DNA from 3 places in the Pelomonas parva genome. Region 2 is predicted to be linked to each of the others. Evidence: predicted binding sites of a transcription regulator. Region 2 holds the regulator's gene; each other region holds the start of a gene.
What was found. Region 2 encodes FNR, which switches genes on or off when oxygen is low (the NO sensors DNR and NnrR bind a similar motif). Its sites were predicted from a motif close to TTGATNNNNATCAA; they were not measured.
Positions count from the first base shown of each region.

Region 1: the regulator FNR is predicted to act here: its motif matches at 5,612-5,625, upstream of ACG00Y_RS07985 (hemerythrin domain-containing protein).
Region 3: the regulator FNR is predicted to act here: its motif matches at 3,267-3,280, upstream of cyoA (ubiquinol oxidase subunit II).

Region 1 covers NZ_JBIGHV010000003.1:83,291-93,877, forward strand. Annotated here, with positions in the region: gene ACG00Y_RS07975 (ligand-binding sensor domain-containing diguanylate cyclase) at 1-1,996, shown strand, start outside; gene ACG00Y_RS07980 (SUMF1/EgtB/PvdO family nonheme iron enzyme) at 2,026-4,968, shown strand; gene ACG00Y_RS07985 (hemerythrin domain-containing protein) at 4,965-5,561, opposite strand; gene tkt (transketolase) at 5,687-7,702, shown strand; gene ACG00Y_RS07995 (energy transducer TonB) at 7,756-8,742, shown strand; gene gap (type I glyceraldehyde-3-phosphate dehydrogenase) at 8,840-9,838, shown strand; gene ACG00Y_RS08005 (HPP family protein) at 9,887-10,438, opposite strand; gene ACG00Y_RS08010 (cation:proton antiporter) at 10,513-10,587, opposite strand, start outside.
Region 2 covers NZ_JBIGHV010000002.1:722,681-733,267, forward strand. Annotated here, with positions in the region: gene ccoG (cytochrome c oxidase accessory protein CcoG) at 1-233, shown strand, start outside; gene ACG00Y_RS06850 (nitrogen fixation protein FixH) at 358-579, shown strand; gene ACG00Y_RS06855 (hypothetical protein) at 576-869, shown strand; gene ACG00Y_RS06860 (NAD(P)/FAD-dependent oxidoreductase) at 811-2,154, opposite strand; gene fnr (fumarate/nitrate reduction transcriptional regulator Fnr) at 2,208-2,960, opposite strand; gene hemN (oxygen-independent coproporphyrinogen III oxidase) at 3,068-4,450, shown strand; gene ACG00Y_RS06875 (urease accessory protein UreH domain-containing protein) at 4,450-5,076, shown strand; gene icd (NADP-dependent isocitrate dehydrogenase) at 5,137-6,390, shown strand; gene ACG00Y_RS06885 (TerC family protein) at 6,427-7,437, opposite strand; gene ACG00Y_RS06890 (carboxymuconolactone decarboxylase family protein) at 7,685-8,053, shown strand; gene ACG00Y_RS06895 (NADP-dependent isocitrate dehydrogenase) at 8,122-10,359, opposite strand; gene ACG00Y_RS06900 (cold shock domain-containing protein) at 10,562-10,587, opposite strand, start outside.
Region 3 covers NZ_JBIGHV010000001.1:41,584-52,170, reverse strand. Annotated here, with positions in the region: gene purL (phosphoribosylformylglycinamidine synthase) at 1-1,164, shown strand, start outside; gene ACG00Y_RS00245 (glutathione S-transferase family protein) at 1,161-1,829, opposite strand; gene ACG00Y_RS00240 (MFS transporter) at 1,894-3,222, opposite strand; gene cyoA (ubiquinol oxidase subunit II) at 3,337-4,416, shown strand; gene cyoB (cytochrome o ubiquinol oxidase subunit I) at 4,426-6,429, shown strand; gene cyoC (cytochrome o ubiquinol oxidase subunit III) at 6,447-7,070, shown strand; gene cyoD (cytochrome o ubiquinol oxidase subunit IV) at 7,070-7,471, shown strand; gene ACG00Y_RS00215 (SURF1 family protein) at 7,471-8,172, shown strand; gene ACG00Y_RS00210 (ATP-binding protein) at 8,169-9,509, shown strand; gene ACG00Y_RS00205 (response regulator transcription factor) at 9,502-10,056, shown strand; gene ACG00Y_RS00200 (NAD(P)/FAD-dependent oxidoreductase) at 10,049-10,587, opposite strand, start outside.

The sequences.
Region 1 (10,587 bases), on a different contig from region 2:
GCGGCGCGACCGCCAGCTCCATCCCGTCGGCCACATCGCGCCGGGCAGCGCGGGCCTGCCGGCCGGGCGCGTCAATGCACTCAGCCAGACGCGCGACGGCGCGGTCTGGGTGGCCGTCGACACGCAGGTGCTGCGCTTCGACGACCAGGGCCGCTGGAAGGAAACGCTGCGCAGCGGCAACGCCGTGCCGCGGCGCTTCCATGCCAGCGCCGACGGCGGGCTGTGGGTGGCGACGCTGGACGGCATCCTGCACTGGACGCCGCAGCAGCCGCAGTTGCGCCCGGTCGCCACGGCCGGCCTGGTGGGCGGCACCGGCGAGGTCAACGCCTTCGCCAGCCTGCCCGATGGCAGCCTGTGGGCCGGCGGCGCGGCGGGGCTGTTCCGCATCACCCAGCCGGGTGACGCCGAGCCCGTGGCCGAATGGGTGGACGCCAAGGGCCTGACCGGCCAGACCGTGCTGGGCATGGCCGTGGATTCGACCGGGCGGCTCTGGGTCGACACCGGCACCGGCCTGCACCGGCTGGTGGAAAGCCGGGGCAGCCAGGCGCGCTTCGAGGCGGTCGCGGCGTCGGACGTGGGCGGCGCTTTCGGTGCCAACCTGCTGTTCGACAAGCGCGGCCGCATCTGGTCGCAGCGCAACATGTACGACCCCAGGAACGGCGAGCGCCGTGAGCTGGGGGCAGCCGACGGCGCGGACCTGGGCACGGGCTGGTTCCGCGCCTACGCGCCGCTGGACGACGGCCGGCTGCTGTTCGGCGGCGCGCGCGGGCTGCTGGTCATCGACCCCGAGCGCTTCGCACCGTGGACCTACAAGCCGCCGCTGGTGGCCGCCGAGCTGCGTGTGGAGGGCGAGGAGCGACCGCTGCCCGCCGGCCCCCTGGTGCTGGCGCCGGGCGAGCGCGCCTTCAGCCTCGCCTTCACGTCGCTGGACTACAGCCAGCCCGGCCGCAACCGCTACCGCTACCGGCTGCAGGGCCTGGACCACGGCTGGACCGACGCCAACGCGATGAACCGCACGGCCACCTACACCAACCTGTCGCCCGGCCACTACCGGCTGCATGTGCAGGGCAGCAACCGCGACGGCGCCTGGGGCGCCAACGAGCTGGTCTTCGACGTGGAGGTGCGCGCCGCCTGGTGGCAGACGCTCTGGGCGCAGGCGCTGGCCGTGCTGGCCGCCGTCGCCGCCGTGTTCGGCATCGTGCGCATGCGCACCCGCTGGCTGCTGCGCCGCCAACGCGTGCTGGAGGCCCATGTCCACGAGCGCACCCAGGCGCTGGAGGCCGCCACGGCCGAGCTGAGCGCCAAGTCCGTCGAGCTGGAGGAAGCCAGCCTCACCGACCCGCTGACCGGCCTGCGCAACCGCCGTTTCCTGGACCGCCAGCTGCCCGCCGACGTGGCGCTGGCCGAGCGGCACTACGAGCCCATCGCCAGCATGCCCAGCCCCGGCGGCAGCGAGCACGACCTGCTGTTCTTTCTGGTCGACATGGACCACTTCAAGCGCATCAACGACGCCCACGGCCACATGGCCGGCGACGCCGTGCTGACGCAGATGCGCGGCCGGCTGGAGCAGGTCTTCCGCGCCACAGACTACCTGGTGCGCTGGGGTGGCGAGGAGTTCCTCATCGTCGCCCGCGGAACGCCGCGCAGCCGCGCCGCCGAGGTGGCCGAGCGCGCCCGCCAGGCCGTCGCGGCCCAGCCCTTCGAACTGGACGGCGGCTACCGGCTGTCGCTGAGCTGCTCGGTGGGCTTCTGCGCCTTCCCGCTGTGCACCGCGCTGCCCGGCGCGCTGGACTGGCATGCCGCCATCGACCTGGCCGACGCGGCGCTGTACGAGGCCAAGGACGTGGGCCGCAATGCCTGGGTGGGCCTGTTGGACGCCACGGCCGCGAGCGCCGACGAGCTGCGCGAAGACGCCCGCAGCGGCCTGGAGGCCTGGGCGCAGACGGGGCGGCTGCGGCGGCTGTCATCCACCATCGAGCGGAAGCTCCCCGCCTGAGGCCTGGGCGGCGGGCCTAGCATCCGCCCATGCCCGCCGCCCCGCTCTCCTTCGGCCACGCCGCGCTGGCGCAGCGCATCGTCGCGGAACTGGTCGCCAGCCTGCAGCCCGGCGCCGGCAGCAGCACCGAGCCGGCCCTGGTGGTGGGTGTGTTCGGCGAATGGGGCGCTGGCAAGAGCCGCCTGCTGCAGACCGTGGCGGACGCATTGCAAGACCGCAGCAAGGGCGAGGGCGAGCAGGCGCTGACCGTTGTCGTACCCTTCAACGCCTGGCGTTACGAGCGCGAGGAGCACCTGCTGGTGCCGCTGCTGCGCGTGGCCCAGCAGTGTTTGCGCAAGGCGATCGACGACAGCCTGGGCACGGACATCAAGCGCCATGAGCAGCTGTCCGACCAGTTGCTGCTGCTTGGTGATCTGGCCCAGGTCGTCTACCAGCATGGCGGACGCGACCTGTTGCAGGCGGCGCTGACCGCGCATGGTGCGGCGGTCAAGCTGCCGGAACTCAAGCCGGCCGACGGCAAGCCCAACCCAGGCGTCTGGGAAGTGCTGGCCTCGCGCCGCAAGCTGCGGGCGAATGCGCGGCGGCTGGACACGCCCATCAACCAGCTGCAGAGCCTGTACTACGACTTTCTGGAAAACCTCAAGGCCGTGACGGGGCGCAACCCTTCGGCGCTCAGCGCACATCGCCAGCGATTGCTCAGGCGCGGCGCCAGCGGGCTGACCGACTTCGTCTACGGGCTGCGCGCGGGTTGGGAATGGTTCCTCACCGGCGAGGTCGCGGCCGCACCCAGCGTGCAGGTCAACCTGATCTTCCTCGTCGACGACCTGGACCGCTGCCTGCCCGACAAGGCCGTGGAGGTGCTGGAGGCGATCAAGCTGTTCCTGGAGGTGGAAGGCTGCGCCTTCGTGCTGGCGCTGGACGAGGAGGTCATCGAACGCGGCATCGCCCACCGCTACCGCGACTACTCCTTGCAAGGCAAGGAGGGCATGACGCCCATCACCGGCGCGGAATATCTGGAGAAGCTGGTGCACCTGCCGGTGCGGCTGCCCAGGCCGACCGGCGCGGCGGCGCGCGAGTTCATGGCGGGCAAATGGCCGGCGTGGTTTGCCGACCCGGCCGGCCAACCCAATGACCTGGCCGTCCTGGTGGCCGCCATCACGCCGGGCGTGCCGCGCAAGCTCTACCGCATGGCCGCGCTGCTGGCGCTGGCCGAGTCGCTGGGCGAGGGCGATGCCAGGACGCCGAACCGGCGCGAATGGCTGGCCATCGTCTGCGCGCTGCAGCTGTTTGCGCCGGCGCTGTACCGCTTCCTGCGGCTGCACGGCGCGCAATACCTGCTCACGCTGGCCACCTGGCGTGGCGACGCGCTGTTCCGCGACCTTGCCGGGCTGCGCCAGGCGCTGCAGGCGCAGACGCGCGGCGTCGACTCGCCGGTGAAGCTGCATCACCAATTGGTGCTGCAGCGCCTGCCCGACCTGTGCGAGGCGGTCATGCACAACCGCTCGGGCTTCGACCTGCTGGAGCTGCTGGCGCGGGTGGGGGGTCTGCACGCCAAGGCCGAGCTGACGGTCACGGCACTCGGGGCCTTGCTGGTGTTCACCGAGATCGAAGTCGCGCCGGAGCCGCCGGCCACCGACGTGGCCCCGCCTTCGATCACGCCGGCCGCCTTCGAAGCCACCTTGCCCGAGCCGAAGATGGACGTCCCGTCGGCAGTTGTTGAGCCTGCGCCACCGACCGACGCACCCCAGCCGGCACGGCTGGAGAACGAGCGCGCGCTGGCGGAGGCGGTGGACTCCGGCGAGCTGGAGCTGGTGCGCGTGGCGCTGTCCCGCGAGGGCGCGGCGCTGCGCAACAAGGTCTTCCCGAAGACCTTGTGGGACCTGCTGCGCGCTGGCCGGCTGACTGCGCAGCTGCAAGACTGGATCGCCCGCGAAGCGCCGGCCGACGCGACGCAGTTCCTGCTGCAGGAGCTGCGGCCGCATCTGTCGCAGGCGGCGGTGTACGACTTGCTGATGGGATTCGGGCGGCCTGTGCTGCAAGTGCTGAAGCGCCCACCCTGGGCCCACGATGTGCGGGTGGGCGATGGGCTGACCTTTCTGGCGCCGCCGCTGATCGGCGACGACAGCCTCTGGCTGGACAGCATGCAGAGCCACGGCGCGGAGCAATGGCACATCCCCCGGGGCTGGGCCTGCGCGTCGCGGCGGCTGGAAGACCTGACGCAGGGCGTTGGCATCGCCGTCGGTTCGGACGAGCAGTACGGCGTCTATGCCAAGCTGCAGGTCGGCGGCTTCCAGCAGCGCCTGCGCTGGGTGCCCCAGGGCAAGCTGGCAATGGGCTCGCCAAACGGCCATCCAGAAGAAAGGCAGCTGCGCACGGTCAGCCTGATGCGGGGGTTCTGGATCGCGGACACAGCCTGCACGCTGGACTTCTGGCACCAGGCGACGGGCAGCGCCTCGGCCGGCGGCGACGGCCGGCGGCCCGTCACGGGCGTCAGCGCCGAGATGGTCGAGCATTGGCTGGCGCAGTTGCAGCAACGCCTGCCCGGCTGCGAGGTCCGACTGCCCAGCGAGGCCGAATGGGAGGCAGCATGTCGCGCGGGAACACGGACGCTTTATGCCTTCGGCGACGAGGCGAATTCGCTGCTCGTCAACGCAGAGAACGATGCTGTCGTTCCGGTTGCTTCTCTGCCGCCGAACGCCTGGGGTCTTTACGAGATGCACGGCAACGTGGCTGAAATCTGCCGCGACTGGCTGGACGCAAACGAGAGGACCTCCGAAGCTTGGATGAACCCCGAAGGCCTGCCCGGCGCCGCAACCGGCCTGTACGCCGTGCGCGGTGGCTCTTTCCGCAGCAGCTTCGTACAGGCCCGCTCGGCCGCCGTCGCCCGCATCACCCGCGACGAGCGCCGCGACGACGTGGGCTTTCGCTTCATCGTCCGCGCCATTCAAGCCCCGGAAGCCGAACCCGCCTAAGTCCCCAACGCCGGCCCCCACCCGAACGGCGCCGGCAGCGCCGCCAGGATGCGCTGCCGCAGCGGCGCATAGGCCTCGTCCACCGGCTGCCCCGCGCGCGGCGCGAGCGGGTCCTGGTGGCTGCCGAAGGCCTCGTCCAGATCGGCCCAGTCGTCGGCGCTCAGCAGTTGCACGGCACGCGGCAGGATCTCCGTCTCCTCGCGCTTCATGTGGCGCAGGTAGCGCGCCGAATAGACCTTGAGCTGCTGCTCGAACTTCTCCCGCCGCGCCTCGCCCATCTGCTCCCAGGCCAGCAGGCTGTGCTGCAGCTCGCGGATGGCGCGTTCGCCCTGGGCGTGGTCCACCTCCAGGTCGTCCAGCGTGTCGCGCAACGCGGGCGCCAGCGCGCGCAGCTTCGGGAACAGCAGCTCGCTTTCCTTTTTGTGATGCAAGCGTTCAGGAAATTCGTCGACGTAGAACAGCATGGCCCGCAGCGCACCGAAGTCCGGCGGCGTGCAGGCGCGCTGCTGCGCGGCCAGCAGCAGCGGCACGGTACGCAGCATGGCCGCCAGGGCGTCGTGCTCGGCGCGGATGACGCGAACGGCGAGTGGCATGGTCAAGGCGGGCATGCCGCCGAGCGTCGCGCAAGGGCGACGCCGGAACCTTGCGCTGGATCAAGCCGTGACACGCCCCCTCCGTAGAATCCCGCGTTTTGCTCCATCCCAAGAAAGCCCCGGCCATGACTGCATCGACCGCCTCCCCCACCCTGATGGCCAACGCGATCCGCGCACTCGCGATGGACGCGGTGCAGGCGGCCAACTCCGGCCACCCGGGCGCGCCCATGGGCATGGCCGACATCGCTGTGGCGCTGTGGGGCCGCCACCTGCAGCACAACCCGGCCAACCCGCTGTGGGCCAACCGCGACCGCTTCGTGCTGTCCAACGGTCACGGCTCCATGCTGATCTACGCGCTGCTGCACCTGACCGGCTACGAGCTGCCGATCGACGAGCTGCGCAACTTCCGCCAGATGCACAGCAAGACGCCGGGCCACCCGGAAGTGGGCATCACCCCCGGCATCGAGACGACCACCGGCCCGCTGGGCCAGGGCGTGACCAACGCGGTGGGCTTGGCGCTGGCCGAGAAGCTGCTGGCGCGCGACTTCAATCGCGAAGGCCACGAGATCGTCGACCACCACACCTACGCCTTCCTGGGCGACGGCTGCCTGATGGAAGGCATCAGCCACGAGGCCGCATCGCTGGCCGGCGCCTGGAAGCTGAACAAGCTGATCGCCATCTACGACGACAACGGCATCAGCATCGACGGCCAGGTCGCGCCCTGGTTCGCCGACGACACCGCCAAGCGCTTCCAGGCCTATGGCTGGAACGTCGTCGGCCCGGTGGACGGCCATGACGTCGACGCGCTGGACGCCGCCATCGGCAAGGCCAAGCAGAGCACCGACAAGCCGACGCTGGTCATCGCCAAGACCCACATCGGCAAGGGCTCGCCCAACCGCGCCAACACCAGCAAGGCCCACGGCGAGCCGCTCGGTGCGGAAGAAATCAAGCTGACGCGCGAGGCCCTGGGCTGGACGCACGAGCCCTTCGTCATCCCGGCCGAGGTCTACGCCGCCTGGGACGCCAAGGACAGCGGCGCCAAGGTGGAAGCCGCCTGGGACACGCGCTTCGACGCCTATGCCGAAGCCCACCCCGAGCTGGCCGCCGAGTTCCAGCGCCGCATGGCCGGCGTGCTGCCCGAGAACTTCGCGCAGGTCGCCGTGGACGCCGTCATCAAGGCCCACACGGAAGGCCAGACCGTCGCCAGCCGCAAGGCCAGCCAGCTGGCGCTGGAAGCCTTCACCGGCGCCCTGCCCGAACTGCTGGGCGGCAGCGCCGACCTGACCGGCTCCAACCTGACCAACACCAGCCACACGCCCAACCTGCGCATCGGTGCCGACGGCACGCCCAACAACGGCCGTCACATCAACTACGGCGTGCGCGAATTCGGCATGGCCGCGATCATGAACGGCGTGGCGCTGCACGGCGGCTTCATCCCCTATGGCGGCACCTTCCTGACCTTCAGCGACTACAGCCGCAACGCCATCCGCATGGCCGCGCTGATGAAGACGCGCGTCATCCACGTGATGACGCACGACTCCATCGGCCTGGGCGAAGACGGCCCGACGCACCAGTCCATCGAGCATGTCGCCTCGCTGCGCCTGATCCCCGGCCTGGACGTCTGGCGCCCGGCCGACACGACCGAGACCGTCGTCGCCTGGACCATGGCCATCGGCAACGCGCAGCGCCCCAGCCTGCTGGCCCTGTCGCGCCAGAACCTGACCTACTCGCCCAAGACCAACGTCGACGAAATCGCCAAGGGCGCCTACGTGCTGGCCGAGCCGCCCAAGGGCAAGGCCAAGGCCGTCATCATCGCGACGGGCTCGGAGGTGCAGCTGGCCATGGCCGCCAAGGCGCTGCTGGCCGAAGACGGCATCAAGGTGCGCGTGGTCTCCATGCCGTCGACCAACGTATTCGACCGCCAGGACAAGGACTACAAGAAGCACGTGCTGCCCAAGGGCCTGCCGCGCGTGGCGGTGGAGATGGGCGTCAGCGACTTCTGGTGGAAGTACGGCGTGGACGCCGTCGTCGGCATCGACACCTTCGGCGAATCGGCACCGGCCGGTGTGCTGTTCAAGCACTTCGGCTTCACACCGGAGAACGTGGCGGCGACCGTGAAGGCAGTGCTGAAGAAAAAGTAAGCCGCAAACCTGCGCTACAAAGCGGCCCTGTCACAAAGAACAGGGAGTTCGACATGCGCAGCATCCTCACCGCATCGGCCCTCGCTCTGTGCGCCTTAGGCGCTCACGCGCAGACGGCACTCGACGACCGCAGCGGCGAGGCCACGCTGGCCTGCCTGGAGCGGCCCACCGCGCCCAAATACCCCGATGGCGCGATGACGCTGCGCCACAACGGCCTCTACCGCGTGCAGGTGACCTTCACCGATGCAAAGCGCGAGCCGGAGGTGAAAGTTCTGTTCTCCGCCGGTTCGGACAAGTTGCGGGAGGCGGCGGAACACTATGCGCAGCAATTCCGCCTGCCTTGCCTGAAAGCGGGCAGCACGGTCGAGCTGATTCAAGAGGTTAGCTTCCAGGCCGTCGCCGACGGCGACGTTCAGCCGTCCGCCCCACTGAACCTGCCACAGCCGCCCGATGCGCGGTACGGCGCCTGCCTGCGCACGCCGTCCCAGTCGCTGTGGCTCGGCCCGGCGCCTCCGCCGCCAGGGTCTCAGCGCGAAATCAAGAACGGCAATCTCGTCGTCAACATGGCGTTCACTGCGCCCGATCGGCCGCCCGTGGTCACGGTCGTCTACAACACGCTCAACGCCCGCTATCGCAGCGACATCCTGTACCACGTGGCCGAGTACCGCGTGCCCTGTCTGGACCCAGGTGCGAAATACACGACTCAGCAAACCTTCAGCGTTCACATGGAAGGTAACCGCGGCTATGCATTCAAGGACGTCGGCATCGTCACCTTCCTCGGCATGGTCAGGAACGCCGACGCCCGGCCGGTCAACTTCGAGCTGGACACCATGGGTTGCCCGTTCCGGCTGCGCTTCTCGCTGGGCCGACCGGCCATTGCCAACGGCGTCACCGAAACCGGCACGCCCAACCCGAACCGGCGCGGCTTCATCGCCTGGATGGAGGAGCTGGAGCTGGCGCTGAAGCCGGAGCAGTTCGAGAGCCTGCTGGGCGCGCAGATGTTCATCGACGTGCCTTGCGGGACGATCAAGCTGGGCTGAGGCCTGGCTGAAATCGGTCTGAAACCACCCCACCCTGCGGATCGCTGAGAATCGGCGCCCCGCGCGAGAATTTTTCATTCCTCTGGAGACTCTTCCCATGACCATCAAGATCGGCATCAACGGCTTCGGCCGCATCGGACGCATGGTGTTCCGTGCCGCTGTCGCGAACTTCAAGGACATCGAGGTCGTTGCGATCAACGACCTGCTGGAGCCCGACTACCTGGCCTACATGCTCAAGTACGACAGCGTGCACGGCAAGTTCGACGGTGAAGTCTCCGTGGACGGCAACACGCTGGTGGTCAATGGCAAGCCGATCCGCCTGACCGCCGTGAAGGACCCGTCCGAGCTGCAATGGGCCGCCGTCGGCGCCGACATCGTCGTCGAAGCCACGGGCATCTTCCTGGACAAGGCCGGCGGCGAGAAGCACCTGGCTGCGGGCGCCAAGAAGGTCATCTTCTCGGCCCCGTCCAAGGACGAGACGCCGATGTTCGTCTTCGGTGTGAACCACACCAAGTACGCCGGCGAAGCCATCATCTCCAACGCCTCCTGCACGACCAACTGCCTGGCCCCGCTGGCCAAGGTGCTGAACGACAAGTGGGGCATCAAGCGCGGCCTGATGACCACCGTGCACGCGGCCACCGCGACGCAGAAGACCGTGGACGGCCCGAGCAACAAGGACTGGCGCGGCGGCCGCGGCATCCTGGAGAACATCATCCCCAGCTCTACAGGCGCCGCCAAGGCCGTCGGCAAGGTCATCCCCGAGCTGAACAAGCTGCTCACGGGCATGAGCTTCCGGGTGCCGACCAGCGACGTGTCGGTCGTCGACCTGACCGTCGAGCTGAAGAGCGAAGCCACCTACGCCGAGATCTGCGCCGAGTTCAAGGCTCAGAGCGAAGGTGCGCTGAAGGGCGTGCTGGGCTACACGGAAGACAAGGTCGTCGCGACCGACTTCCGTGGCGATGCGCGCACCTCCATCTTCGACGCCGACGCCGGCATCGCGCTGGACTCCACCTTCGTCAAGCTGGTGTCCTGGTACGACAACGAGTGGGGCTATTCGAACAAGGTGCTGGAGATGGTCCGCGTGGTTGCGGCCTGATCGGGCATCTGCCAAGCAAAAGGGGCGCCGATGGCGCCCCTTTTTCGTTCAGTACCAATAAGCCGGATACGTCCGCCGACAGGCCCGGTGGTAGACCACCGCGACGGCCACCATCGTCAGCGCGCCGAACAGCGTCGGGAAGAACAGGAAGCTGAGCTTGGGCCCAACCAGGAAGACGATGACCGGGTTGGACCCGGCCGGCGGGTGCATGCAGCGGGTCAGCATCATCAGCGCGCAGGACACGCCCGCCGCCAGCGCCAGCGACCACCAGGCCGGGCCGAACAGCGCCAGCGCCGCCAGGCCCACGGCTGTGCAGATGAAGTGGCCACCGACAACGCTGCGGGGCTGCGAGAAGTGCAGCTCCGGGAAGGTGAACATCATCACCGCCGTGGAGCCGAACGAGCCCAGCGCCAGCAGCACGCCCAGGTTGAAGGAGCTGAAGGCAAGCACGCCGATGATGAGGGCCACGCCCGCGCAGGCGACGGCACCGAAACGCAGCGTGTAGGCCGGCGCCGCCGTGATGGCCGGCACCGCCTCGGTGCGCCGCACGGCAGGCGCCGCGTCGGGCGCAGGCGCCACGCCGGATGCAAGCTCGTTCATGGGTCTCCTCGATGGCCGGTGCCGCAGTCGACACCCGCCTGGCCACTGACTAGCAGGTTCCGGGCCGCGTGATCTCAGGCCGGGCTGCCGGCGGCCGCACTGCTGGGCACGGCGCCCAGTTCGCCCGACTCACGCGCCTTGCGGCCGTA
Region 2 (10,587 bases):
AGCAGCTCAGCGTCGCGGCGGACGGCCTGGCCGGGCTGCAGGTCAGCCCCGGTACGAGCGTCACCAACGTCACGTTGGCCCCGACCGAGGCGCGCTGGGTCACCGTCGCGCTGCGCCTGCCGCCCGAGGCCGCCCAGCAGCTCAAGCCCGGCGCCCAGCCCATTCGCTGGGTCGTGCGCAGCGCCACGGGCGACAGCGTCGCCGAGAAATCCACCTTCGTCGTGCCGCGCTGATGACGCCGACCCTCGCCCAGTCCCGCGCCGCTGCACGCGGGCACGCCTGGTCGGTCCCCCAAGGGGACGGCTTGGGAGCGGCCCGGCGCTCGGCCCGACGGCATCGACAACTAAGGAGCCCACCATGGCCCAACTCACCCCTCACTCCTCCGCCTGGCGCGAGCCCATGGTCTGGCTCGTCGTGTCGGGCCCGGTGGCGGTCATCCTCGCCAGCATCGTCACGGTGACGCTGGCCATCCGCCACCCCGACCCGCCGCTGGTGACGCGTGCGACGACCGATGCCGCGCCCGCCCAGGCCGCGCGCAACCATGCCGCTACCGGCGTGGTGCCTGGAGCCAAGCCGTGACCGGCGCACCGGGGCCGTCGCGCATCGCTCGCTATGCGATGGCGGTGGCCTGGTCGTCCTTCCTCGCGGCCGGCGTGCTGGAGGCGATGGTGTTCGCCGTTGTCGACCCGCACGAACTGCGCTGGTTCGGCGGCGCGCCGGTGGAGCTGTCGGCGCAGGCTGTCTACACGCTCAGCTTCCTGATTTTCTGGGGCGTCATCGCCCTGGGCGCCAGCCTGGCGCTGCTGCTCGTCAACCTGCCGGCGGACGAGCCGAAGCCGCAGCGGCGCTCGCCGGGCTGGCCGCGCTGATGCCACCCGCCACCACGCGCGCATGGCGGTCGTGCGTCCAGTAGGCCCAGGCCCAGTCCACCAGCACGACGAAGCGGTTGCGAAAGCCGATCAGGAACCAGACGTGCGCAAACAGCCAGAACAGCCACGCGAAATAGCCTGAGAAGCGCAGTGGCCCGGCCGGTGTGTCGAGGTCGACGACCGCGCTGTTGCGGCCGATGGTGGCGAGGTTGCCGTAGTCGGCGTAGCGGAAGGCCTGCGTCGCCTCGCCGCGCAGCCGGCGCTGGATGTTGGCGGCGGCATAACGACCCATCTGCTTGGCGCCCGGTGACACGCCCGGCACGGGCCTGGGCTCGCGGCCCGGCACATGGCTGTGCGCGGCGGCCAAGTCGCCGATGACCTGGATGTTCGGGTGGCCCTGCAGGCTCAGGTCCGGCTCGACGACGACACGGCCGGCGCGGTCCAGCGTGCAGCCGGTGGCCTGGGCCAGCGTGCGGCCCAACGGCGACGCGGCCACGCCCGCCGCCCAGACGATGCAGCGGCTCAGCAGCCGCTCGTGGCCGGCGGCCGACGTGATGTCCAACCCCTCGGCGTCGATGCCGGTCACGCGGGCCGCCAGCTTCACCTCCACGCCCAGCGCCGTCAGCTGCTCGCGGGCGCGCTCGCACAGGCGCTCGGGCATGGACTGCAGTACGCGCGCGCCGCCTTCCACCAGCAGCACGCGTGCCTGGCGCGGGTCGATCCGGCGGAACTCGCCCGGCAGCGTGTGGCGGGCGATCTCGGCGAAGGTGCCGGCCAGCTCGACGCCGGTCGGCCCGCCGCCCACGACGACGAACTGCAGCAGCGCCGCACGCCTGGCCGGGTCGTCCTCACGCTCGGCCGCCTCGAAGGCCATCAGCACGCGCCTGCGGATCTCGAAGGCGTCGTCCAGTGTCTTCAACCCCGGCGCGAACGGCGCCCAGTCGTCGCGGCCGAAGTAGCTGTGCGTGGCGCCGGCGGCGACGATGAGATGGTCCCAGTGCAGCGTGGCGCCGTCCTTCAGCGCGACCGTGCGCGCCTGCGGATCGATGGCAACCACCTCACCGAGCAAGGTCGTCACGTTGCGCTGGCGCCGGAACAGGTGGCGTATCGGCGCGGCGATGGAAGGTGCCGACAAACCGGCGGTCGCCACCTGGTAGAGCAGCGGCTGGAACAGGTGGTGGTTGGTCTTGTCGACGAGGGTGATGTCGACATCGGCCGAGCGCAGGGCTCGCGCCGCCTCCAGGCCGCCAAAACCGCAGCCGATGATCAGGACTTGGGGACGCATGAATCCCATCCTACGCCCGGTTTTGTGCGGCGCAGCATGAGGGCCGGTGTCGTCTAGCAGCGGCTGTTGTTGACCAGCGCCTGCAGCCCGGCCTGGTTCAGGATGCGCAGCTGCCGCTGCTTCACCTCCAGCAGCCCGTCATCCTGGAACTTGGAGAAGGTGCGGCTGACGGTCTCCAGCTTCAGCCCGAGGTAGCTGCCGATCTCCTCGCGTGTCATGCGCAGCACCAGGGCGGACGGCGAGAAGCCGCGTGCCTGCAGACGTTGCGTCAGGTTCAGCAGGAAGGCGGCCAGCCGCTCCTCCGCGCGCATATTGCCCAGCAGCAGCATGACGCCATGGTCGCGCACGATCTCGCGGCTCATGATCTTGTGGAAGGAGTGCTGCAGCGACGTGAACTCGCGCGACAGGTCTTCGAGCTGGCTGTAGGCGATGACGCAGACGGACGAGTCCTCCAGCGCGACGGCGTCGCAGTGGTGGCGGTCGCTGCTGATGCCGTCCAGCCCGAGCAGCTCGCCGGCCATCTGGAAGCCGGTCACCTGGTCGCGGCCGTCCTCGCTGCCGACGCAGGTCTTGAAGAAGCCCGTGCGCACGGCATACAGCGCCTCGAAGCGCTCGCCGTTGCGGAACAGGTGCTCGCCACGCGTCACGCTGCGGCGGTTGCTGACCAGGCCGTCGAGCCGGTCGATCTCGCCCGCGTTCAAGCCGACCGGCAGGCACAGCTCGCGCAGGTTGCAACTGGCGCAGGCGACCTTGAGCGGTTCGATGGCGGGTGCGGCGGCCAAGTCAGAGTTTGTCGGCACGGGCATCGCGCGGGGCAGGGTGGTCAGCATGAACGGCATTCTTTGCCAGAGGACGCGCAGCGGCCTTGACGTGGATCAAGGCCCGGCGGTGCCTGTCTCGGCACAGTGGCGGCATGGCTGCCGTCACCGACCGTACTCTCGACACCGACCTCCTGCGCCGTCACGACGTGGCAGGCCCGCGCTACACGTCCTACCCCACGGCCGACCGCTTCGTCGAGGCCCACCAGGGCGCCCAGCACCTGCAGGCGCTGCGCCAGCGCGGCACGGCGCAGCCGCTGTCGGTCTATGTGCACATCCCGTTCTGCGAGCAGCTCTGCTACTACTGCGCCTGCAACAAGATCATCACCAAGCACCATGAACGCGCCGCGCCCTACCTGGCCGCGCTGAACGTGGAGATGGACCTGGTCGCCGAAGCCGTGGGTGGCCTTGCGCCGGTGTCGCAGCTGCACCTGGGCGGCGGCTCGCCAACCTTCCTGTCCGACGCCGAGCTGAGCACGCTGATGGACGCGCTGCGCCGCCGCTTCAAGCTGCTGCCGGGCGCCGAGCTGTCCATCGAGGTTGACCCGCGCACCGTCGACCTGCATCGCCTGGCCCATCTGCGGCTGCTGGGCTTCAACCGCCTGTCCTTCGGCGTGCAGGACTTCGATGCCGCCGTGCAGAAGGCCGTGCACCGCGTGCAGCCTTTTGCGCAGGTGGCCGCGCTGATGCAGAGCGCCCGCGAGCTGGGCTTCGCGTCCACCAACGTCGACCTGATCTACGGCCTGCCGCTGCAGACGCCGGCCAGCTTCGCCCGCACCATCGCGCAAGTCGCCGAGCTGCGGCCGGACCGCATCGCGATGTATGCCTACGCCCACCTGCCGCAGCGCTTCAAGCCGCAGCGGCGCATCGTCGCCGAGTTGCTGCCGCCGGCCGGCGACAAGCTGGCCATGCTGTCCGGCGCCATCAGCGCGCTGCTGGGCGAGGGCTACACCTACATCGGCATGGACCACTTCGCGCTGCCTGACGACCCGCTCGCCGTGGCCAAGCGGCAAGGCCTGCTGCACCGCGGCTTCCAGGGCTACTCGACGCAGCCGGACTGCGACCTCGTGGGCCTGGGCGTGTCGTCCATCAGCCGCGTGGGCGCCACCTATGCGCAGAACGCCAAGACGCTGGACGAGTACGAGGACGCGCTGCACCAGCGCCAACTGCCCGTGCAACGCGGCCTGGCGCTGACCCGCGACGACCTGCTGCGCCGCGCGGTCATCATGGCGCTGATGTGCCAGGGCCGTGTCGAGTTCGAGTCCATCGCGGCGTCGTATCTCGTCGATGTGCCGAGCTACTTCGCGCCGGAGCTGTTGCGGCTGACGCAGCTGGCTGCGCAAGGCCTGGTCGTGCTGGAGCCGGGCGCCATCCAGGTCACGCCGCTGGGCTGGTACTTCGTGCGCGCCGTGGCCCTGGTGTTCGACCGCTACCTGCAGGCCGACGCCAGCCGCGAGCGCTTCTCCAAGATCATTTGATGGCACTCGACGCGGCACTGATCGTGTCCGCCACGCTGATGGGCCTGGCCGGCATGCCGCATTGCGCGGCCATGTGCAGCGCGCCCTGTGCGCTGGCCGGCGGCAAGCGGCCGGTCGGCCTGCTGGCGGGGCGGCTGCTGGGCTACACGGCCGGCGGCGTGGTGGCGGCGGCTTCCGCCGAGGCGCTGGCGCGTGTGTCGCAGAACGTGACGCTGCTGCAGCCCGCCTGGGCGCTGCTGCAGGCGGCGCTGCTACTGTTCGGCCTGACGCTGCTGGCGCGCGGCCGCGTGCCGGCCTGGCTGGGCGCGGTCAGCTGGCGGCCACAACCCCGTCATGCCTTCGCCACCGGCATGGCCTGGGTGGCGATGCCTTGCGGCCTGCTGCATGCGGCGCTGTTGCTGGCCGGCCTGTCCGGCTCGCCGCTGAGCGGCGGCGCGGCCATGGCCGGCTTTGCGCTGGCCAGCACGCCGGGCCTCGTCATCGCGCCGCTGTGGCGGGCGCGGCTGCTCAGGCGCGGTGCGGGCGGCGACGTGCTGGCGCTGCGCCTGGCCGGCCTGGCGCTGGCGCTGGGCGCGGCCTGGGGGCTGGGGCATGGCGTCTGGGAGCGGCTGCTGCTGGCCTGCTGAGGCGCCCTAAACTCGCCGGGTCACGACCATTCCGCGCTCCCGTTCGCAGAGCCAGCAGCCATGTCCCACATCCAGGTGCCCGAAGGCGGCCAGAAGATCACCGTCAACGCCGACTTCTCGCTGAACGTCCCCGACCAGCCCATCATCCCCTTCATCGAAGGCGACGGTGTTGGCCTGGACGTGACGCCCGTGATGCTGAAGGTGGTCGATGCGGCGGTCGCCAAGGCCTACGGCGGCGCTCGCCAGATCCACTGGATGGAGGTCTACGCCGGCGAAAAGAGCACCCGCCTCTACGGCGCCGACACCTGGCTGCCCGCCGAGACGGTCCAGGCCGCGCGCGATTACCTCGTCTCCATCAAGGGCCCGCTGACCACGCCGGTGGGCGGTGGCATCCGGTCGTTGAACGTCACGCTGCGCCAGGAGCTGGACCTCTACGTCTGCCTGCGCCCGGTGCGCTACTTCGACGGCGTGCCCAGCCCGGTGAAGGAGCCCCGCAAGGTCGACATGGTCATCTTCCGCGAGAACTCGGAGGACATCTACGCCGGCATCGAGTACGAGGCCGGCAGCGACAACGCGAAGAAGCTGATCGCCTTCCTGCGCGACGAGTTGGGTGCCAAGAAGCTGCGCTTCCCCGAGACCTCGGCGCTTGGCATCAAGCCGGTCAGCCGCGAAGGCACCGAGCGCCTGGTGCGCAAGGCCATCCAGTACGCCATCGACCACAACAAGCCCAGCGTGACCCTCGTGCACAAGGGCAACATCATGAAGTTCACGGAAGGCGCCTTCCGTGACTGGGGCTATGCGCTGGCGCAGAAGGAATTCGGCGCCGAGCCCATCGACGGCGGCCCGTGGTGCCGGCTGAAGAACCCGAAGACGGGCAAGCTCATCACCATCAAGGACGTCATCGCCGACGCCTTCCTGCAGCAGATCATCCTGCGCCCGGCCGAGTACAGCGTCATCGCCACGCTGAACCTGAACGGCGACTACATCTCCGACGCGCTGGCCGCGCAGGTCGGCGGCATCGGCATCGCGCCGGGCGCCAACATGAGCGACTCGGTCGTCATGTTCGAGGCCACCCACGGCACAGCGCCCAAGTACGCCGGCAAGGACTATGTGAACCCAGGCTCCTCCATCCTGTCGGCCGAGATGATGCTGCGCCACATGGGCTGGAAGGAAGCGGCCGACCTCATCATCAGCGCGATGGAGAAGGCGGTGCTGAGCAAGAAGGTCACCTACGACTTCGCGCGCTTGATGGACGGCGCGACGCAGGTGTCGTGCTCGGGGTTCGGCCAGGTGTTGATCGACAACATGGAGTGAGGTGTCGCCGGCCGCGCGCCGGTTCTGGCACGCGCCTCATTCGTTTTCGTCCTGCTTCTTCGCGCCGAACGGATACGCCGTGCCGGCCTTGCCCTTGGGCGGAATCTTGAGCGACAGGACCATCGTCACGGCCAGCGTGACCGCGGTGAAGCCGAGCGAGAAGGCCACCGGGATCTTGTAGACGTCGATCAGCAGCATCTTGGCGCCGATGAACACGAGGACGATGGCCAGGCCATAGCTGAGCAGGTGGAAACGCTCGTGCATGTTGGCGAGCAGGAAATACATCGCGCGCAGGCCAAGGATGGCGAACACGTTGGACGTGAGCACGATGAAGGGGTCGGTCGTGATGGCGAAGATGGCCGGGATGGAGTCGACGGCGAAGACGACGTCGACGATGCCGATGAGCAGGATCACCACCAGCAAGGGCGTGGCCATCCTGACGCCATTGCTCATGGTGAAGAACTTCTCGCCGTCGTAGTCCGGCGCGATCTTGAAGCGGCCGCGAATCCACTTCAGCGCCGGGTTGTTGTCCAAGTCGGGCTCCTGCCCGGCGGCCCACCACATCTTGATGCCGGTGAAGAGCAGGAAGGCGCCGAACACGTAGAGGACCCAGTGGAACTGCGCGATCAGCCAGGCGCCCACCAGGATCATGGCCGCGCGCAGCACCAGCGCGCCCAGGATGCCGATCATCAGCACGCGCTTCTGGAACTCGGCCGGCACCGCGAAGTAGGTGAACAACATCAGGAACACGAAGATGTTGTCGACCGCGAGCGCCTTCTCGATCAGGTAGCCGGTCAGGAACTCCAGGGCCTTGGCATTCGCGAGCACGCGTGCGGCCTCGTCCGTGCCGGTGCCGCCGAGGTACCACCACAGCCAGCCCATGAACACGAAGGACACGCCGACCCAGACGAGCGACCAGACGGCGGCCTCGCGCGTCGTGACGCGGTGCGCACCCTGCTTGCTCATCGCAAAGAAGTCGACCAGCAGCGCGACCAGCACGAATGCCGCGAACAGGGACCACATGAGTGGAGAGCCGATGGATTGCATGTCCGTTCCCTAAGTGAGTTTCAGGAAAGCTGTGGGTGGGCTGAAGAACGACGGAAGCGTTGGGAATCTCCCTCGCTTGGGAGCACGCAATGTGGCCGCCCCGGCGCATCTGATGAAGCAGCTTTTCGAGAACGTGGACATCGGAAAAACCTGTGCATCGAGCGGGGCGGCAGCGCGGCTTTGCCGCTGTGCCAACATGAGCGACGCGTCGTGATGTTCGCCGCACAGCACCACTGAAGGAGCAGTCATGGACCTCGACCCCCAAGGCCTTGCCACCCGTCGCGCGGTGCTTGGCGATGCCTACGTTGACAGCGCGCTGGCCAGGGTCACGCCGTTCACCGAGCCGCTGCAGGAACTGGTCACTCGCCATGCCTGGGGCAACACCTGGCAGCGCCTGGGCCTGGACCTGCGCACGCGCAGCATCGTCACGGTGTCCATGCTCGTGGCGCTGGGGCGCATGCACGAGTTGAAGACCCATGTGCGGGGCGCGCTGAACAACGGCGTGACGGTGGAAGAGCTGCAGGAGATCTTCCTGCATGCCAGCGTCTACTGCGGTTTCCCGGCGGCGGTGGACGCTTTCCGTGCTGCCGCAGAGGTGGTCGACGCCCCACCATGAAAAACGCCGCTGGCAGGGGCTGCGCAGCGGCGTGATCAACGGGGCCAGGCCCCGTCATGAAGTGACGATCAGCTCGCCAGCGACTCCAGCGCCGCATTGAACGTCGCGCTCGGACGCATCACCTTGTCCAGCTTGGCCACATCCGGCAGGAAGTAGCCGCCGATGTCGGCCGGCTTGCCCTGGACTTCCTTCAGCTCGGCCGCAATCTTGGCCTCGTTGGCCGTCAGCGTGTCCGCCAGCGATTTGAAGCGCGCGGCCAGCTCGGCGTCTTCGGTCTGCTCGGCCAGCGCCTGCGCCCAGAACAGCGTCAGGTAGAAGTGGCTGCCGCGGTTGTCGATCTCGCCGGTCTTGGCGCTGGGGCCCTTGCCTTTGTCCAGCAGCTCGCCCGTGGCCTTGTCCAGCGCCTTCGCGAGCACCTTGGCCTTGGCGTTGCCGGTCTTGATGCCCACATCCTCCAGGCTCACGGCCAGCGCCAGGAACTCGCCCAGCGAATCCCAGCGCAGGTGGTTCTCTTCCACCAGCTGCTGCACATGCTTGGGCGCCGAGCCGCCGGCGCCCGTCTCGTACATGCCGCCGCCGGCCATCAGCGGCACGATGGACAGCATCTTGGCCGAGGTGCCCAGTTCCATGATGGGGAAGAGGTCGGTCAGGTAGTCGCGCAGGATGTTGCCGGTGGCGCTGATGGTGTCCAGGCCGCGGATGACGCGCTCCAGCGTGTAACGCATGGCGCGCACCTGGCTCATGATCTGGATGTCCAGGCCCGAGGTGTTGTGCTCGTGCAGGTACATCTTGACCTTGGTGATCAGCTGCGCCTCGTGCGGGCGGTACTGGTCCAGCCAGAACACCACCGGCATGCCGGAGTTGCGGGCGCGTGTGACGGCCAGCTTGACCCAGTCGCGGATGGCGGCGTCCTTGCACTGGCACATGCGCCAGATGTCGCCCTGCTCGACGTTCTGGCTCATCAGCACTTCGCCGGTGGCCAGGTCGGTGATGTTGGCCACGCCGTCCTCGGGGATCTCGAAGGTCTTGTCGTGCGAGCCGTATTCCTCGGCCTGCTGGGCCATCAGGCCGACGTTGGGCACGGTGCCCATCGTGCGCGGGTCGAAGGCGCCGTGCCATTTGCAGAAGTTGATGATCTCCTGGTAGATGCGGGCGAAGGTCGACTCGGGCATCACGGCCTTGACGTCCTTCAGGCGTCCGTCGGCACCGTACATCTTGCCGCCGCTGCGGATCATGGCGGGCATGGACGCGTCCACGATCACGTCGTTGGGCGAATGGAAGTTGGTGATGCCCTTGGCCGAGTCCACCATGGCCAGCTCGGGGCGGTGCTCGTGGCAGGCGTGCAGGTCGCGCTTGATCTCGTCCTGCTTGCTTTGCGGCAGCGTGGCGATCTTGGTGTACAGGTCCACCATGCCGTTGTTGACGTTGACGCCCAGCTCGTCGAACAGCTTGGCGTGCTTCTCGAAGGCGTCGCGGTAGAAGATGCGCACGCAGTGGCCGAAAACGATGGGGTGGGACACCTTCATCATCGTGGCCTTGACGTGCAGCGAGAACATCACGCCGGTCTTGTGCGCGTCCTCGATCTCCTTTTCGTAGAAGTCCAGCAGCGCCTTCTTGCTCATGAACATCGAGTCCACCACCTCGCGGTCCAGCAGCGAGACCTTGGGCTTGAGCACGATGGCCTTGCCGCTCTTGGTGATCAGTTCCATCTTCACGTCGCGGGCGCGATCCATGGTCATGGACTTTTCACCGTGATAGAAGTCGCCGTCGTGCATGTGCGAGACGTGCGAGCGGGAGGCCTGGCTCCACTCGTCCATGCGATGCGGGTTCTTGCGGGCGTATTCCTTGACGGCCTTGGGCGCGCGGCGGTCGGAGTTGCCTTCGCGCAGCACCGGGTTCACGGCCGAGCCGATGCACTTGTTGTAGCGGGCGCGGATGTCCTTCTGCTCGTCCGTCTCCGGCTTCTCGGGGTAGTCCGGAATCGCGTAGCCCTTGTCCTGCAGTTCCTTGATCGCGGCCTTCAACTGCGACACCGAGGCGCTGATGTTGGGCAGCTTGATGATGTTGGCTTCCGGCTTGAGCGTCAGCTTGCCCAGGGCGGCGAGGTTGTCGGGAGCGCGCTGCTCTTCGGTCAGCAGCTCCGGGAACTGGCCCAGCACGCGGCCGGCCACCGAGATGTCGCTGGAGACGACGTCGATCCCGGCCTGCGCAGCAAAGCGCTGCACGACCGGCAGCAGCGAGGCGGTGGCCAGGCGGGGGGCCTCATCGGTCAGGGTGTAAACGATCTGGGTCTTTTCGGCGGTCATGAAGCGGTTCCGGTGAGTGAGGAATCCCTACGGGCAAGGCATGAACTCTAGCAAGCCGGGCCGCGCGATTGCACTGCTGCTGCCTTGCCGGCGCTTCTTTGGCCGTCTATCCGGGCTTCGGCGGGGGCATGGCTGGCGGGCGCCCAAAGGTCAAAAGCCCCGTGGCACGGGGCCAAGGGGCTTGTGTCGTCTGCGGGGTGGCTCAGGACGTGAGCGTCGGCTGCTGCT
Region 3 (10,587 bases), on a different contig from region 2:
TCGAAGAACTGGGCCGGCCAGGTCGGCGCCCGTCGCGAGGAACTGACGCTGAGGGCGCTGTTCAGCGAGGAACTGGGCGCGCTGATTCAAGTCCGCGCGGCCGACCGCGATGCCGTCATGCAGGTGCTGCGCGCGCACGGGCTGTCGAAGCATTCACACGTCGTCGCCAAGCCGAATGCGGCGCGGCAGATGGAGGTGTGGCGCGATGCGAAGAAGGTGTTTGCGGCCGACCTGACGACGCTGCAGCAGACCTGGGACGAGGTGAGCTGGCGCATTGCCCAGCTGCGCGACAACCCGGCCTGCGCCGATGCCGAGCACGCGGCGGCCGGCAAGGCCGACGACCCGGGCCTGCATGTGCACCTGTCTTTCACGCCCGAGGCGCCGTTCGTGTCCACCGGCGCCCGCCCCAAGGTCGCCATCCTGCGCGAGCAGGGCGTCAACTCGCATGTCGAGATGTCCTACGCGATGGCGCAAGGCGGCTTCGACAGCTTCGATGTGCACATGAGCGACCTGCAATCCGGCGCGGTCAAGCTCGACGGTTTCGCAGCCTTCGTCGCCTGCGGCGGCTTCAGCTATGGCGACACGCTGGGCGCTGGCGAAGGCTGGGCGCGGTCGATCATGTTCAACCCCGTGCTGGCCGAGCAGTTCCGCGCCTTCTTCGCCCGCAAGGACACGCTGGCGCTGGGCGTCTGCAACGGCTGCCAGATGCTGGCCGCGCTGGCGCCCATCATCCCGGGCGCCGATGCCTGGCCGCGCTTCACGCGCAACCAGAGCGAGCAGTTCGAGGCCCGCCTGTCGCTGGTCGAGGTGCTGGAGTCCCCCAGCGTGTTCTTCCAGGGCATGGCAGGCAGCCGCCTGCCGATCGCCGTCGCGCACGGCGAGGGTTTCGCCAACTTTGCGCGTCAGGGTGACGCGGCCAAGGTTATCCAGGCGATGCGCTTTGTCGACAACCACGGTGCGGCGACCGAGGCCTACCCGTTCAACCCGAACGGCAGCCCGGGCGGACTGACCTCGGTGACGACGCCGGATGGCCGCTTCACGGCGCTGATGCCGCACCCGGAGCGCGTGTTCCGTAATGTGCAGATCAGCTGGACGTCGGGCGACAAGAGCGCTCGCAGCCCGTGGCTGCGGATGTTCCAGAACGCACGGAAGGTGCTGGGCTAACTACCAAGAAAGCGCGCCGGCAGCGCCTGCCGGTGCGGGTAGTACTGGAACCAGGGCCGCGCCTGCACGATGGCCTGCCAGACCGACGTGCGGGCCAGCAGGCGCTCGAAGTAGGCGCCCAGCCGGGTGTGCCCGGCTGAAAACGGCCGGATGGTGGCCGCGTAGAAGAGTGCCGGCGCTGCCGTGCAGTCGGCCATGCTGAAGTCGCTGCCCGCCGCCCAGTCGTGGTCGCCCATGCGGCTTTCGATCATGTCGTAGGCCATGCCGAGAGCGTCGACTGCAGCCGACATGGCCTTGGCATCCCGCTCGGCCTCGGGGCGCAGCAGCTGGGCGATGTAGCGCTGCATCGGGTCCATTACGTAGCAGTCGAACAGGCGGTCCCACAGGCGCACCTGCAGCTGCGCATCAAAGTCGACCGGCAGCAGCTTGCCCGCCATGAGACGGTTCAGGTACTCGATCTGGATGGCCGTCTCGGGCACGACGCGGTCACCGTCCACCAGCAGCGGGATCTTCGCGGTGGGCCACAGCACGGCGTAGGCCGCGCGAGCAGTCGGGTCCCCGAGGTTGACGATCTGGGGCTGGTAGGGAGCCCCCAGTTCGTCGAGCGCAATCAGCAGCTTCCAGCAGTGGGAAGACAGCGGGTGGTAGTGCAGCGTCAGGGCCATGGTGGGTTCTCTGTCCGATAAAGCAAAAGCGGGCCGAAGCCCGCTCTGTGCATGAAGGCAAGCGTCAGTCCTGCACGACCGCCGCCGCCCGCAGCCGCTTGTTCACCCGCAGCGCCAGCAGCGTGCAGACCACGCCCGACAGCAGATAGACGCTCAGCGACACCAGCCCGAAGCGCGACGACAGGTAGAGCGCGATGACGGGCGCGAAGGCCGCACCCAGCAGCCAGGCCATGTCGGCCGTCAGCGCCGCGCCGGTGTAGCGGAAGTGCGGCAGGAAGTTGGACGTGACCGATCCGGCCGACTGGCCATAGGACAGGCCCAGCAGCACGAAGCCGATCAGGATGAACGCCGCCTGGCCGGGCTTGCCGCCGCCCAGCATCAGCGGGGCGAACAGCGCGAACACGCCGATGGCGATGGCCAGCGTGCCCAGGAAGTTGCGGCGGCCGACCTTGTCGGCGATGAGGCCGGACATGGGCATGGCCGCAGCGGCAAAGGCGGCACCCAGCAGCTCCATCTTCATGAAGCCCTCGATGCCGTCCGCGTCAGACAACGCGACCCAGGACAGCGGGAACACCGTCACCAGGTGGAAGAGGGCGTAGCTGGCCAGGGCCACGAAGGCGCCGATGACGATGTGGTGGCCTTGTGCGGGCAGCAGCTGGTGCAGATAGGCCGGGTCCAGCTCATGCTCTTCCATGCGCTTCTCGTACTCGTGCGTGACGACCAGGCGCAGGCGGGCGAACAGCGCAACGACGTTGATCGTGAATGCCGTGAAGAAGGGGAAGCGCCAGCCCCAGGAGAGGAAGTCCTTGCTGTCGAGGCTGCTGTAGACGTACAGGAACACGCCGGAGGCAACGAAGAAGCCCAGCGGCGCGCCAAGTTGACCCAGCATGGCGTACCAGCCGCGGCGGTGCGGGGGTGCGTTTAGCGCCAGCAGCGAGGGCAGGCCGTCCCAGGAGCCACCCAGCGCCAGACCCTGGCCGACACGGCACAGCGCCAGCAGCACGATGGCCGTGCTGCCGACTTCGGCAAAGCTGGGCAGCAGGCCCATGGCGACGGTGGAGCAGCCGAGCAGGAAGAGCGCAGCGGTCAGCTTGGCGGAGCGGCCGTAGCGCCGCTGGATCTCCATGCCGATCAGCGTGCCGATCGGGCGCACGACAAAGGCGAGCGCAAACACCAGGAACGCGTAGAGCGTGCCGGTCAGGCGGTCTTCAAAGGGGAAGAACACCTGCGGGAAGACCAGCACCGCGGCGATGCCGAAAACGAAGAAGTCGAAGTACTCCGAAGCGCGGCCGATGATGACGCCGACGGCGATATCGCCGGGCGCCAGGTCCTCGTCGCTGCGCTTGGCCACGGGGCCGGACTGGGGTGTTGGGAAGGTACTGCTCATCGCCATTTAGGGCCTGTCTCCGTGTTTGCCTAGGACAAAATGTCCACTCGTTGATTTGCCTCAATCAACTTACATTCCGTCGCAGCGTGCAAGATCGTTAACCCTTGCGGGCGACTCAGGATGTATCCCAAAAAGTCTCTCCTCAACAGCGTCCTGGTCTTGTCGGCCAGCATCGCTTTGTCTGGTTGCGATTGGATCGTGATGAAGCCTCACGGCGACATCGCGCAACAACAGGCGCAGCTGATTGTCACGTCGACGCTGCTGATGCTGCTGATCATCGTGCCGGTGATTGCGCTGACGCTGTACTTCGCCTTCCGCTACCGCCAGTCCAACACCGAGGCCACCTATGACCCGGACTGGGACCACTCCACCCGGCTGGAGCTGGTCATCTGGGGCGCGCCGCTGCTGATCATCATCGCGCTGGGCGCGATCACCTGGATCAGCACTCACAAGCTGGACCCCTTTCGCCCGCTGGACCGCATCTCCGAGAACAAGCCGCTGCCCGCCGACGTGAAGCCGATGGAGGTCTACGCCGTCTCCATGGACTGGAAGTGGCTGTTCATCTACCCCGAGCAAGGCATCGCGACGGTCAACGAACTGGCGGCGCCGGTGGATCGGCCCATCCGCTTCCGCTTCACGTCGACGACGGTGATGAACACCTTCTACGTGCCCGCGCTGGCCGGCATGATCTACACGATGCCGGGCATGGAGACGCAGCTCAACGCCGTCATCAACAAGGCCGGCATCTACGACGGCCTCTCCGCCCACTACAGCGGCGCCGGCTTCTCGGACATGCGCTTCAAGTTCCACGGCCTGAGCAACGAGGACTTCGCGGCCTGGGTCGGGAAGAACAAGGCCGGCGGCAACACGTTGACGCGCGCCGACTACATGAAGCTCGAACAGCCCAGCACCAAGGACCCCGTCCAGCGCTTCGCCAGCGTCGAGCCGGGCCTGTGGGGCGCCATCGTCGACCGCTGCGTCGACGACCGGAAGATGTGCGTGAGCCAGATGATGGCCATCGACGCCGCCGGTGGCGCCGGCAAGGGCGGCCTGGCCAGCACGATGCGCAGCCCCTGGCGTGACGCGGACGGCGCGAAGCGCGAGCGCATCGTCGTCGCGGCCCTGTGCACGCCGACCAACCCGCTGGGTCTGCCCATCGAGATCGACGCCACCACCACGGGCGTTGCGCCGAAGAACTGAGAGAAGTCGATGACCGTCTACCCTGAAGAGCTCCACCCGGTCTTCGGCCGGCTGGGCCTGCATGCACTGCCCATCCATGAGCCCATCCTCGTCGCGACCTTCATCGCCGTCGTCCTCGGCGGTCTCTTCGTCTTCGCGCTGATCACGAAGTACCGCCTCTGGGGCACGCTGTGGCGCGACTGGATCACCAGCATCGACCACAAGAAGATCGGCATCATGTACATGCTGCTGGGCATCGTCATGCTGCTGCGCGGTTTTGCCGACGCCATCATGATGCGCCTGCACCAGGCCATGGCCTTCGGTGACAACGCCGGCTTCCTGCCGCCGCATCACTACGACCAGATCTTCACGGCGCACGGCGTCATCATGATCTTCTTCGTCGCGATGCCCTTCGTGACGGGCCTGATGAACTACGTCGTGCCGCTGCAGATCGGCGCGCGCGACGTGGCCTTCCCCTTCCTGAACAACTTCAGCTTCTGGATGACGGCCGGCGGCGCCATCCTGGTCATGATCTCGCTGTTCGTCGGCGAGTTCGCCAAGACCGGCTGGCTGGCCTTCCCGCCGCTGTCGGGCATCCTGGCAAGCCCTGACCCCGGCGTGGACTACTACCTGTGGTCACTGCAGATCGCGGGGGTGGGCACGACGCTGTCGGGCATCAACCTGATCGCCACCATCATCAAGATGCGCGCGCCGGGCATGACGATGATGAAGATGCCCGTCTTCACGTGGACCTCGCTGTGCACCAACGTGCTCATCGTCGCCAGCTTCCCCGTGCTGGCCGCCACGCTGACGCTGCTGACCGCCGATCGCTACCTGGGCACCAACTTCTTCACCAACGACCTCGGCGGCAACGCCATGCTCTACGTGAACCTGATCTGGATCTGGGGCCACCCCGAGGTCTACATCCTGATCCTGCCCATCTTCGGCATCTTCTCGGAGGTGGTGTCCACCTTCAGCCGCAAGAAGCTGTTCGGCTATGCGTCCATGGTCTATGCCACGGTCGTCATCACCATCCTGTCCTACCTCGTCTGGCTGCACCACTTCTTCACGATGGGCTCGGGCGCCAGCGTGAACTCGTTCTTCGGCATCACGACGATGATCATCTCGATCCCGACGGGCGCGAAGATCTTCAACTGGCTGTTCACGATGTACCGCGGGCGCATCCAGTTCGAGGTGCCGATGCTGTGGACGGTGGGCTTCATGATCACCTTCACGGTGGGCGGCATGACAGGCGTGCTGCTGGCCGTGCCGGCGGCGGACTTCGTGCTACACAACAGCCTGTTCCTGATCGCCCACTTCCACAACGTCATCATCGGCGGCGTGGTGTTCGGCGTCTTCGCCGGCATCAACTATTGGTTCCCCAAGGCCTTCGGTTTCCGCCTCGACGCCTTCTGGGGCAAGGTCTCGTTCTGGTGCTGGTTCATCGGCTTCTGGGTCGCGTTCACGCCGCTGTACGTGCTGGGCCTGATGGGCATCACGCGCCGCGTCAGCCACTTCGACGACCCGTCGCTGCAGATCTGGTTCGTCATCGCCGCCGTCGGCGCGGGCATCATCGCGGTGGGCATCGCGGCCTTCCTGGTGCAGATTGGCGTCAGCATCCTGCGCCGCGAGCAGCTGCGCGACACCACGGGCGACATCTGGGGCGGCCGCACGCTGGAGTGGTCCACCTCCTCGCCGCCGCCGGACTACAACTTCGCCTTCACGCCCATCGCCCACGAGATGGACGCCTGGCACGACATGAAGCAGCGCGGCGCCGAGCGCCCGGTCCAGGGCTTCGTCGACATCCACATGCCGCGCAACACCGGTGCCGGCTTCGTCATCTCCATGCTCGCCACGGCCATGGGCTTCGCGCTGATCTGGCACATGTGGTGGTTCGCTGGCCTGACCTTCGCCGCCACCGTCATCGCTGCGATCGTCCACACCTTCAACTACAGCCGCGACTATCACATCGCGGCCGACGTGGTGGCCCGCACCGAGGACGCGCGCACGCGTGCCCTTGCCGCTGGCGCGTGATCGGGAGACTGAGAAACATGACTGCCACTGTTGCCACCCATGTGGACGGCGCCCCGGTCTACTACGACCGGGCCGGCGCCCACCATCCGCCCAACAGCACCATGCTGGGCTTCTGGCTCTACCTGATGAGCGACTGCCTCATCTTTGCGGTGCTCTTCGCCGTCTACGCCGTGCTGGGCCGCAGTTACGCGGCCGGCCCGTCGGGGGCCGACCTGTTCGACCTGCAGCTGGTAGCCGCCAACACGGCGCTGCTGCTGTTCTCGTCCATCACCTACGGCTTCGCGATGATCGCGATGCAGGCGCGCAGGAAGAGCCAGGTGCTGGCCTGGCTGGCCGTCACGGGCGTGCTGGGCCTGGGGTTCCTGGCTATCGAGCTGTACGAGTTCCACCACCTCATCGCCCAGGGTGCCGGCCCGCAGCGCAGCGCCTTCCTGTCCAGCTTCTTCGCGCTGGTGGGCACGCACGGCCTGCACGTCACCTTCGGCTGCATCTGGCTGGTCACGCTGATGATGCAGGTGCAAAAGCTCGGCCTCACGCCCGCCAACCGCCGGCGGCTCATGTGCCTGTCGATGTTCTGGCACTTCCTGGACGTCGTCTGGATCGGCGTCTTCACGTTCGTCTATCTCATGGGAGTGATGTGATGGCCGGCCACGCTCACGATTCGCACGGTCACGACGACCACCTCGACGATCATTTGGACGGAGAGGCCGACTTCCACGTCAGCGTCAAGGGCTACGCCACCGGCTTCATCCTGTCGGTCATCCTGACGGCCATCCCGTTCTGGCTGGTCATGGGCAAGGTCCTGCCCAGCCCGCAGACGACCGGCCTGGTCATCCTCGGCTTCGCGGCCGTGCAGATGGTCGTGCACATGATTTACTTCCTGCACATGAACACCAAGGTCGAGGGCGGCTGGTCCATGCTGGCCCTGTTGTTCACGGTCGCGCTGGTGGTCATCATGCTGGCCGGCTCGGTGTGGGTCATGTATCACATGAACACGAACATGATGCCGACCCCAGACCCCGCCGCGATGCGGAACATGTGATGGGTCGTGCCGCGCGGATCGCACTGATCGTTGCTTCCGCGCTGGCCAGCCTGGGCTTCCTCGCACTGGCCGCCTGGCAGCTCCAGCGCCTGGGCTGGAAGCAGGACCTGATCGCCCGCGTCGAGCAGCAGTTGCAGGCCGAGCCGGTCGCTCCGCCGCCGGTGGCGTCCAAGGCCGACGAGTACCGCCGTGTCCGCCTGCGCGGCCGTTTCGAGCCCCGTGAGGCACTGGTGCAGGCCACGACCGCGCTGGGCGGTGGCCATTGGGTCATCGCGCCGCTGCGGCTGGACGACGGCCGCGCCGTGCTCGTCAACCGCGGCTTCGTGCCGCCCGCAGCACAGCGCGCGCCCGGGCAGCATGCGGTGCCTGACGGCCCGGTCGAGCTGACCGGCCTGCTGCGCCTGACCGAGACAGGTGGCGGCCCGTTGCGCGCGAACGTGCCAGAAGAAGGCCGCTGGTACTCGCGTGATGTGGCCGGCATCGCCGCTCAACTGGGCGTGGCCGACAAGGCCGCGCCGTACTTCGTCGACGAAGCCGCCGACCCCGCCCAGCCACAGCGCTATCCACGCCCCGGCTTGACGGTGATCCGTTTCGCCAACAATCACGCGGTCTACGCCGCCACCTGGCTGGCGCTCGCGGCCATGGCGGCCGCTGCGGCGGCCTACCTCGTCCGCGAGGAGCGTCGGCGCGCATCCTCGTGAATCCTCTGCTGTCCTCTACGCCCGAACCCGTCGCTGAGTCCGTCGTCGTTGCGCCCGAGCGCCGCGCCGGCCGTGCCAACCTGCGCCAGCTCATCGAGCTGCGCTGGCTGGCCGTGGGCGGCCAACTGGCCACGGTGCTGGTCGTGCATGCCGGCCTGGACATCGCGCTGCCCTGGGCCGAGATGCTCACGCTGTTGGGCGTGCTCGTCGCCTTCAACCTCTTCAGCATCTGGCGCAACCGGCTCACGCAGCCGGTGTCGCAGATCGAGCTTTGCGTCGCGCTGCTCGTCGACGTGGGCGTGCTGACCGGCCAGCTGTATCTCGCCGGCGGCAGCGACAACCCCTTCATCTACCTCTACCTGCTGCAAGTGGCGGTGGCCTCCGTGCTGCTGCGGCCGGCCTACCTGATGGCCATCGTGCTCAGCACGCTGACCGGCTTCGTCGTGCTGACGCAATGGCACCGTCCGCTGCTGCTGGACGCGGACGCCGCCACCACGCTGTCGCCCACCTACCTGGGCGGCCTGCTGCTGTGCTTCCTGCTCAACGTGGGCTTGCTCAGCGTCTTCATCGTGCGCATCAACCGCAACCTGCGCCAGCGCGACGCCGAGCTGGCCGAGCTGCGCCAACGTGCCGCCGAGGAGGTGCACATCGTGCGCATGGGCTTGCTGGCCAGTGGCGCCGCGCATGAGCTGGGCACGCCGCTGGCCACGCTCAGCGTCATCCTCGGTGACTGGGCCCACATGGCGCCGTTTGCTGCGGAACCCGAGCTGCGCGAGGAGATCGAGGAAATGCAGCGCCAGGTCTTGCGCTGCAAGGCCATCGTTACCGGCATCCTGATGTCGGCCGGCGAGATGCGCGGCGAGGCACCCGGGCTGACCCGCCTGCAGGACTTCATCGACCAGCTGGCCGCCGCCTGGCGCCGCGCCCATCCGAACGCCACGCTGGCCTTGCGCTGCGAAGCCTTGCCCGAGGTCGAGATCATTTCCGACACCGCGCTGCAGCAGGTCGTGGCCAACCTGCTGGACAACGCTGCGGAGGCCGCGCCGAGTGCGCGGCTGGCGTTGGTGGCCGCATGTTCCGATGACGGCATGCTGACTCTCAGCGTGCTGGACGACGGTCCCGGCTTCGACGCCGTGCAGCTCAAGCACTTCGGCGAACCCTACCGGAGCAGCAAGGGCCAGCCCGGCCGCGGCATGGGCCTGTTCCTGTCGGTCAACGTGGCGCGCACGCTGGGCGGTCGGCTGGAGGCGCGCAACCGGGAGGAGGGCGGCGCCGCCGTCACCCTCACGCTGCCGCTGGCTTCACTCTTACCCAGACAATCCCGCACCGATGCCTGAAGACGACCGCCTGCTGCTCATCGTCGAAGACGATGACAGCTTTGCCCGCACGCTGACCCGCTCCTTCGAGCGGCGCGGCTGGCGCGTCGTGCGTGCCACTGGGTTGGACGACATGAAGGCCTTGCTGGACGGTCTCTCCGACGACGAGGAACTGGGCCACGCCGTGGTGGACCTCAAGCTCGCCGGCGGCGCCTCGGGCCTGACCTGCGTGCAGCACCTGCACGGCTGGGACCCGGAGGTGTTGATCGTCGTGCTGACAGGCTACGCCAGCATCGCCACGGCGGTCGAGGCCATCAAGCTCGGCGCCTGCCACTACCTCGCCAAACCGGCCAACACCGATGACATCGAGGCCGCGTTCGCGCGCCGGCAGGGTGATGCCGACGTGGAGGTGACGGAGCGCCAGACCGCATCCATCAAGACGCTGGAGTGGGAGCGCATCCACGAGGTGCTGGCCGAGACCGACTTCAACATCAGCGAGACGGCGCGGCGCTTAGGCATGCACCGGCGCACGCTGGCGCGCAAGCTGGAGAAGCAGCGGATCAAGTGAGCCGTTCGCGCAAGGCGTCGCGCAGCTCGGCCCAGCTGTAGCTGGCCTGGGCTGCCAGCAGCCCGGCCTGGCCGAATACCGGCGTCAGGCCATAACGCTGCAACGCAGCGGGCAGCTCGGCGCCTCCGCTGATGGCCTCGGCCAGCCACTCGCCGGCCGCCGTCGTCGGCGCCACGCCATGGCCGCCAAAGGCCTGGGCGAACCACAAACCCGGCGCCAGCCGACCGATCTGCGGCATCTTGTGCCGGGCATAGCTCATCAGGCCACCCCAGGCATGCTCGATGCGCACGGCCGCAAGCTGGGGGTAGACCTTGAGCAGGTCCGCCTGCAGCAGCTGGGCAATGCGCGCCGCATCGCGCTCCTGGATGGAGATGCGGCCGCCCCACAGCAGCCGGTGGTCGGGCAGCGCGCGGTAGTAGTCGAAGGCGAAGCGGTTGTCGTAGAGGGCTGCGGGTGTGCGGATTGGCTGCAGCGATGCCGGCAATGGTTCGGTCGCGATGACGTAGGTCGCGATTGGCAGGCGCGCGCCGG